DNA from 2 places in the Geobacillus sp. TFV-3 genome. Region 2 is predicted to be linked to the other one. Evidence: predicted binding sites of a transcription regulator. Region 2 holds the regulator's gene; the other holds the start of a gene.
What was found. The regulator LexA, encoded in region 2, represses DNA repair genes until DNA is damaged. The targets are predictions, from matches to a motif close to CGAACATATGTTCG.
Positions count from the first base shown of each region.

Region 1 (4,429 bases), 1.2 Mb from region 2:
GTTTATTTTGGATTGAACTTCCCATAGAAAGACGGCGTTGCCAAGCCTGTTTTCTGACGTTCACCGTTTCTTATCCGGGACTTCCGTCTCACAGTATCGCGACGGAATCGTTTCAACATTGGGTCGCCCAGTTATGCATCGGAAAAACGATTCAAGAAGTCGCTCGCTTGTTACAACTCGCCTATACGACAGTAGAACGCTGGTTTTATCAATATGCCCCGGCTCTTTTACCAACATCGAATCCTACAGTAGTATGTGTGGATGAATTCGCTTTCCGAAAGGGACATGATTACGGAGTAGCGGTGATGGACACACAGACTCGGAATGTCCTTTCCATTGCTTCTGGAAAAAATGAAGAAGCCATTGTGGAGGCGCTTCAACCCGTCGCCTCCAAAGTGAAGTATGTTGTCAGCGACTTGGCTCCTGCCATGAGAAAAGCCATTGAAAAGGTATGTCCAAAAGCCATCCATGTTCTTGACCACTTCCATGTGATTCAGTTATTCACCGATGCACTGGAACGTTGTCGCAAATACCTTGCCAAAGGCGGAACCAAACATGGAAGCGTTCGCCGCGTGTGCCGATGGTTAAGCCAACGTCCAGAAAAATTAACAGAAGAAGAGAGACAGGAAGTTCGACAATGGTGCCAAGAAAGTGCTTATTTACGTGATGTCTATCAAGCACTTCAACATTTCCGTTACGTATCCAAAAGCCAAACAAGAAAGCAAGCCGAAACTCGTTTGACCCAATGGTTTGACCGGTACCTTTTTAGCGACTGTGCCGCCGTACGCAGGATTGCCAAGGCACTCATCACTCGAAGAGACGCAGTGCTTTCTTGCATCGTTTTTTCTTACTCAAATGGTCCAATGGAAGGAATCAACAACAAAATAAAATTGATCAAAAGGCGAGGATATGGGTATCGAAATATCCAGCGTTTTACTTTGCGTGTCCGTCTAGAGACCTCTATCACATTTTAACGTAAAAATCAAGTACATCTTTTGGTGATGAACCAGTCTATTTACTATAGTTAATTTCGAAAATATAGAAGTAGATTCAAGCGAATTACATCATTTTCATATCTATAACTTTTGATTATAAGGAACCTTTACTAAAAACAGGTTCAATTATAAGAAATGTAGATAGCTACTTATCTTAACCTTCTAGCATATTAGTGTATCGTTGTCCAGATTTTATCCCATCTTGGTAATAAGGAGAATATTAACAGGCAACGGTAAAATTACAAAAAATTGCTTATTCATTTCTGATATTTGGATTTATATATATCGTTTATAAAGTAATTCGCAAGCGATAAATTCAATCTTCAACAAACGGGGGCTTTAGTTCAACAAGGAATAAAGCAAAGGACTAATAAACCGTCCCTCTTTCTTTTGGTGAAATATCAACACTATTGTTTAACAGAGCCAATGAAATAAAAAAAACCGATTTCCCAGTCAGGGAATCGACTTTGAGAACTCTTATTTCAACTAACCCACCTAATAGTTTAAGAATATTTTTTATGGTTCACTAATCCCCATTGCCAATAGCAAAAGAAAAGCAACGGCCAAAACCGCTCCATTTCCTATCAAGCTGATAATTAGCAGAAAGAAACGTTTAGTCATCAAACACGAGAACGCCGCGAATAAAATACCAATAATTGATAAGATACCATAAATTGTGATCACGAAATAAATATCAGCATTTGGACCTCTTTCGATATAGAAAATAATGATACTTATGATTACAGGCAACAAAGACGCGACACCTAATATATTTCCTACTTTTTTCTTGTCTAACACTACAAAACCCCCCTCTGTTGATAATAACTTTTTGAATTATAGCCATCCGTTAATTCAACAAGAAATCACCTCCACTTTCCAACATTATACATTATGTAAAGACCGGAGCAATCCGGTCTTTTTATTTTTGTCTAACAATTCCTCTCCCTGCTTATCTCCTTCTTTTCCCAGTTTTCACTTGACTTTTTTAACAAAATATAAGAACATATATTCGTAAATCAAACATATGTTCTTATAAAAGGGGTCTTTGCGTCGATGTGCTTCGATATTTCCTGGCTGCCAAAACATAAAATGTTGTGCATCGATATGAAGAGCTTCTACGCTAGCTGCGAATGCGTCGATCATGGACTGGATCCTCTCGAGGATTACGTCGTCGTTGTCTCAGATAAAAATCGAAGCGGGAGCGTAGTTTTAGCTGCGTCTCCGAAAATGAAGCAAGATTACGGAATCAAAACAGGAAGTCGTCTATATGAAGTTCCTCGCCGTAGCCATATCCATATTTTTAACGCCCGCATGAAGCGGTATTTGGAAATCAGCGTGCAAATTACAGAATTGTTTTCCACCTTTGTCCCTTTTGAAGCGATCCTCACGTACAGCGTTGATGAGAGCTGGATAACCCTAGACGGTACGGAAAAGCTGCATGGATCCCCCATGGAAGCGGCCCAAAAAATACGAAGCGCGATCTGGGATCAATTCGGTTTGCCTTCCTGCATTGGTATCGGTCCAAACCGTTTCATCAGCAAAGTCGTACTTGATGTATACGCCAAAAAACAAGGAATCGCTGAATGTACGTATGAAGAAGTTCCGAAAAAATTATGGCCAGTTCCGTTACGGGAAATCTGGGGCATTGGCAGCCGAATGGAGAAACATTTGAACAATATGGGAATGTACACGCTTGGAGATGTGGCAAACAGTTCCCTGGATCGCTTACGGAAACGGTTTGGCGTAATAGGAGAACAGCTCTACTATCATGCTTGGGGAATTGACTTAAGCCCTCCTTTTATCGACGCAAGGACCTTCCCTCAAAAAAGTATCGGAAAAGGAATTACATTACTGCGCGACTACTGGCGGGAAAACGAAATTTTAACAGTTGTGTTGGAGCTTTGTGAGGAAGTAGCAAAACGAGCGCGTGAAATCGGGAAAGTAGGACGCACCGTTTCGTTTAGCGTGCGCTATTCGCATAATGAAGGAGGATTCCATCAGTCCGTCACCCTCGACACCGGCACGAACTTAACAATGGATATCTACCGCATTTGCAAGCGGATTTTCCATAAGTTTTATGACGGGCGAAGCGTGCGCGTCATTTATGTGTCCCTTGAAAACTTAATGGATGAGGAATGTTTGCAGTTGTCCTTTTTTGAAGACAGAACAAAAGAACGCGCCCTTGCCAAAGTAATGGACGCAATCCGCGATAAATTTGGTCCCAACGCGCTATTGCGTGCCGTCAGTTACACGCCTGGAAGCGTTGCCCGCATCCGCAACAACTATATAGGAGGGCATCAGGCATGAACCATCGCGATCGTGGAATCATCAAATACTCGCCCTTTTTAATGCCAGAGCACCGCAAAATGCTAAAGGAGCTGCGTGAAAAAGAAGTGCGAATCCATACCTCCTGTCACGACGAGCAACAATATGAAGAATGGAATCGGATCATTTTCGAGGCGATGGAGTTTGCTTCTTATCTCTCGATTCAATACATACATAATTATCGTTTATGCTGCGTCATCGGTCGTGTTCATTACTACGATCAGTCAAACCAAATATTGCGATTCAAAGAAAAAGACAGTGGGAAAATCCATTATATCCACGTTTCATCGATTAAGGAAATAAAAATAGCCCCTTCCTCACCATGATATTATCCCTCTTGTGTAGACAGTGTAGAAAAAGGACACACTGCTATACAGGAGGGATTTTTTTGGATAAATCAAATGCAAAATACAAAAGCTATAGTTTTGAATTGAAATTACGTACAGTCATGATGTATTTGAATGAACAATTAGGCTATCGAAAAGTGGCCAAGAGAATGGGAATAAAAGATCCTAAAAGGGTACGTATTTGGGTAAAGAACTATCAACAGTATGGAGAAGAAGGATTAAAAGAACGTAGAGGAAAAACCATTTCCTCTAAACGGGGACGGCCTAGAAAGAAACCACTAACAGTAGAAGAAGAAAATCGAAAACTCAAAGCAGAAAATGAATTCTTAAAAAAGTTTATTGCTTTGAAAAGGAGGTGAAAACCAGAGACAGAACCGTCTTCTATTCCATCATTCATGATCTTAGTTGTTCCTATCCTATTTCTTTGTTATGTAAGATAGCATGTGTTTCAAGAAGCGGTTATTATAAGTGGCTGAAACGAAGAAATGTAACCACAGTGAGAGATTTAAGAAATCAGGACATCATGAATTTGATCGTGGAAGCCTATGAAGTATCCAATGGAACCTATGGTTATCCAAGAGTAAAGGCATACATTTTGCGGGAGTACGGGTGGAGAATCAATCACAAATGTATTTATCGTTTAATGAAGCAGATGAATCTTCAGGCGAAAATTCGTAGAAAAAAGCAAGTGTATAGAAAAGGTTCGGAAAGAATTACGGTATCGAACGTATTAAATAGACAATTTACAACGAGTAAACCAAA
Region 1 is NZ_MPSP01000001.1:3,322,615-3,327,043, forward strand. Features, by position in the region: gene BJQ97_RS16805 (ISL3 family transposase) at 1-974, shown strand, start outside; gene BJQ97_RS16810 (hypothetical protein) at 1,512-1,793, opposite strand; gene BJQ97_RS16815 (DNA polymerase IV) at 2,049-3,302, shown strand; gene BJQ97_RS16820 (YolD-like family protein) at 3,299-3,646, shown strand; gene BJQ97_RS16825 (helix-turn-helix domain-containing protein) at 3,709-4,026, shown strand; gene BJQ97_RS16830 (IS3 family transposase) at 4,023-4,429, shown strand, end outside.
Region 1: a site for LexA is predicted at 1,994-2,007, ahead of BJQ97_RS16815 (DNA polymerase IV). Genes of this name have one in related genera too.

Region 2 (4,429 bases):
GCCTTGTTTGGCGCGCCGTAGCCAATCGTCGTTTTTACTTCAATGAGCGTCGGCCGGCTGAGGTCCGCCCGCGCTTCTTCCAACGCTTTCGCAATTTCTTCAATGTTATTGCCGTCCTCAACGCGCAAATATTGCCAACCGTACGCTTGGAAACGTTGGGCGACGTTTTCCGAGAACGACAAGTTAAGCTCGCCGTCAAGGGAAATGTCGTTCGAATCATACAGAACGATCAAGCGGCCGAGCTTCAAGTGGCCGGCGAGTGACGCAGCTTCGCTCGCCACGCCTTCCATCAAGTCGCCATCGCCGCAAAGGGCGTACGTATAATGATTGATGATCTCAAACCCGTCGCGGTTGTATGTAGCCGCCAAATGCCGTTCCGCCATGGCCATGCCGACCGCCATCGCAATCCCTTGGCCGAGCGGTCCCGTCGTCGCTTCCACGCCCGGCGTATGGCCGTATTCCGGATGGCCCGGCGTTTTGCTTCCCCATTGACGGAATTGTTTCAAGTCATCCATCGATACGTCGTAGCCGCTTAAATGGAGCAAGCTGTACAACAGCATCGACCCGTGCCCGGCCGACAAGACAAACCGGTCGCGGTTGAACCAGTTTGGATTCGCCGGGTTATGATTCATAAATTTCGTCCAAAGCGTGTACGCCATCGGCGCCGCGCCCATCGGCATGCCCGGGTGCCCAGATTTCGCTTTTTCGATCGCGTCAATCGACAGCGTTCGAATCGTCGTAATCGCCAACTCCTCGATTGAATGCGCCATCGTCTTCCTCCCTTTCATCAACATGGTGTCATTTACTATCATATAGAAAATCGATCGGCTTGTACAACGTTATTTTCCGGGCCGCCCCTCTTTCGATCGTTTAATGGAAGCGCCGCCGCTGGCTTTCCTTTAATTTTTTCGGCGTCACGTCGTTGCCGGTTGGGTCAATGACCGTCACCGTATGCAGCATATCGGTCATCGTCTTGCGGAACGCTTGAATGTATTCGCGGCGCAGCTTCGCTTGTTCCAGCGTCTCCTCGGCCGACAAGCCGCCGGTTTTCGCTTTTTTTGCCAGTTCATTGATGCGGGCTAATTTATGTTTGGCAAGCATTGATCATCTCTCCTATCTGCCATATTCTCACTCTGTTTTATCTTATCTGATCAACCAGGAAAATGGCAACGATGGCATCTTCGTTTCCTTTTGCCCGCTCACCGCTTTAGGGCCAGGCGCCGCACACAATCAACACCGCCTTTGTTGCTCGTCCATATATTCCTGGTAACGGCGATGGACGGTCGCCTTGGACGCCTCGTAGCCAAAGCTTCTCAGCGTCGCGGCAATATCAGCAAACGTCAGTCCGCGCTCGCGCAAGCGGACGATCTCCTCAACCGGCAGATCGATTCGGTCGCGCCCGGCGTTTTCGCCCCGGCGCCTTAAGTTCCGCTCCGGCCGGTAGCCGCGGGCGATGGCCCGCTGCATGCCGCGCTTAATTTTGGCGTTATGTATTTTTCTTTGGTACTCCTCGACAATAGCGATGATGGATAACACCATCTCATCGGCCTCCGACAGCGGCATCTCCCCGCGATGGCTGGCGCTGTATATTTTCACCCCTTGCTTTTTCAAGCAATGCAGCACCGCCATGCGCGCATGGCCGCGCCCAAGCCGCGTTTCATCTTGAATGAGCAGCACATCGACCTCGCCTTCCTCGCAAAGCGAAAGCAGCTCCAACACGCCGTCGCGGTCGGCTTCATAACCGCTCGCCTGCTCAGCGATCACTTTGACGACTTCCAATCCACACTCGGCCGCCAGCCGCTCGAGCTCATCTCGCTGCCTCGCGAGCGACGTTTCCTGTTCAGCTTTGTCCGTGCTGACTCGGCAGTAAATGACCGCCCTCATGGCCCATCCCTTCTTTCCATCACTGATTGACGGCCACCGAGCCGCCCTGCTTTGATTTTAACACAGGAATGACAATTTGTTCACCGGCGGCAAGGCGCGGGCTCGGCAAATGGTTGGCATCGACGACCCAGCGGATGAACTCATCAGGCGGCATATGATGCTCCTGCTCGTACTGTTTTGCCAGCCCCCAAAGCGTATCGCCGGGAGCGACCGTGATCGTCACGTATTCTTTTTTATCGACCGGGCTGCTGGCGTAAACGAACCCCGCCAACACGAGCGCAAACAAAAATGAAAACAGAAAGTAATGCAGCAACGTTTTCTCCATTTCCCCCACCCTTTTCCAGAATGTTTGTTCGCTTGCTTTCATTATAACCAAGAACATTTGTTTGTGTCAACAAAAAATTCGAACTTATGTTTGTTTTTTCATCTTCCTCATGGTATAATGAAAGCAAACGATGTGGCGAGAGGTGTTAAAGAATGACGAAACTATCGAAACGGCAACAGCAAATTTTAGAGTTTATTAAACAGGAAGTAAAAACAAAAGGCTATCCTCCGTCGGTGCGGGAAATTGGGGAAGCGGTTGGACTGGCGTCAAGTTCGACGGTCCACGGGCATCTTGCGCGCCTAGAAAGCAAAGGGTACATCCGCCGCGATCCGACGAAGCCGCGCGCCATTGAAATTTTGGACAACGATATGACCAAGGAGAGAGAAAAAGAGGAGATCATCTCGGTGCCGATCATCGGCAAGGTGACAGCCGGCCAACCGATTACAGCGGTGGAAAACATCGAAGGCTACTTTCCGCTGCCGAAGCGGCTCGCCGTCGGCGAGGAGCAGGTGTTTATGCTTGAAGTGATGGGCGACAGCATGATCGAAGCCGGCATTTTAGACGGCGACTACGTCATCGTCCGCCAGCAGTCATCGGCCAACAACGGCGACATCGTTGTCGCCATGACGGAAGACAATGAGGCGACGGTGAAGCGGTTTTTCAAGGAAAAGGATCACATCCGCCTGCAGCCGGAAAACGCCCATCTTGAGCCGATCATCGTCCGCGACTGCACGATTCTCGGCAAAGTGATCGGCGTCTATCGCCTGTTCGACTGACTCGTGCCGGCCTGCGCCCATAAAAAAAGCTGCCCTGAAAAAAACGGGGCAGCTTTTTTTATGAATCAGTAGAGTTCCATATATTGGTCCAATTCCCATTGATGAACCGTTGTCCGGTACATATCCCACTCAATTTCTTTCGCCTCGACGAAATGCTCGAATAAATGTTTGCCGAGCGCATGAACCATCACTTCATCCGACTTCAAGTTTTCCAACGCTTCATGCAGCGTTGCCGGCAAATCGACGATGCCTTCTTCGAGCCGTTCTTCTTTCGTCATGACGTAAATGTTTCGATCCACTGGCGCCGGAGGAGTGAGCTTGTTGCGAATGCCGTCAAGCCCAGCGGCTAAAAGCACCGCCATGGCCAAGTATGGGTTGGCCGACGGGTCAACGCTTCGCACCTCAATGCGCGTGCTCATGCCGCGCGAAGCGGGAATGCGGATGAGCGGGCTGCGGTTGCGCGCCGACCAAGCGACGTAGCACGGCGCCTCATAGCCTGGAACAAGCCGCTTGTACGAGTTGACGGTCGGGTTCGTCACCGCCGTAAAGTTCGGCGCATGCTTCAGCACGCCCGCGATAAACTGCCGCGCCGTATCGCTCAACTGCAAGTCGCCGTTCGGATCGAAAAAGGCGTTTTCACCGTTGCGGAACAGCGACAGGTTGCAATGCATTCCTGAACCGTTGATCCCAAAAATCGGCTTCGGCATAAAGGTCGCATGCAATCCGTGTTTGCGGGCGATCGTTTTGACGACGAGCTTAAACGTTTGAATGTCGTCGCACGCTTTAATCGCATGGGCGTATTTAAAATCGATCTCATGCTGGCCCGGAGCGACTTCATGATGGGACGCTTCGATTTCAAACCCCATTTCCTCAAGCTCGAGCACAATGTCGCGCCGGCAGTTTTCCCCGAGATCCGTCGGCGCCAAATCGAAATAGCCGCCGCGATCGTTCAGCTCCATCGTGGGGTGTCCTTTTTCGTCAAGCTTGAAGAGGAAGAATTCCGGCTCAGCTCCTAAGTTAAAGGCGTTGAAGCCGAGCGCTTCCATCTCTTTCAGCATCCGCTTTAAGTTATAGCGCGGACAGCCTTCAAACGGCGTGCCGTCCGGGTTGTAAATGTCGCAGATAAAGCGGGCGACTTTTCCTTTTTCTGCAGTCCACGGGAAAATGACGAACGTATCCAAGTCCGGATACAAATACATATCCGACTCTTCAATGCGGACAAATCCTTCGATCGACGACCCGTCAAACATAATTTTGTTGTTAAGCGCTTTCTCCAGCTGGCTGATCGGAATTTCGACGTTTTTGATCGTGCCCAAAATATCGGTGAATTGCAGGCGGATGTACTTGACATTTTCCTCTTTGACGATGTGTAGAATGTCGTCACGCGTATATTTTGCCATGTCCAAACTCCTCCCCGGCTCGGAAATCATTTTCCGTCATTAAT
Region 2 is NZ_MPSP01000001.1:2,149,497-2,153,925, forward strand. Features, by position in the region: gene tkt (transketolase) at 1-770, opposite strand, end outside; gene BJQ97_RS10840 (DUF896 domain-containing protein) at 871-1,101, opposite strand; gene BJQ97_RS10845 (YneB family resolvase-like protein) at 1,231-1,884, opposite strand; gene yneA (cell division suppressor protein YneA) at 1,904-2,209, opposite strand; gene lexA (transcriptional repressor LexA) at 2,362-2,985, shown strand; gene glnA (type I glutamate--ammonia ligase) at 3,051-4,385, opposite strand; gene BJQ97_RS10865 (MerR family transcriptional regulator) at 4,425-4,429, opposite strand, start outside.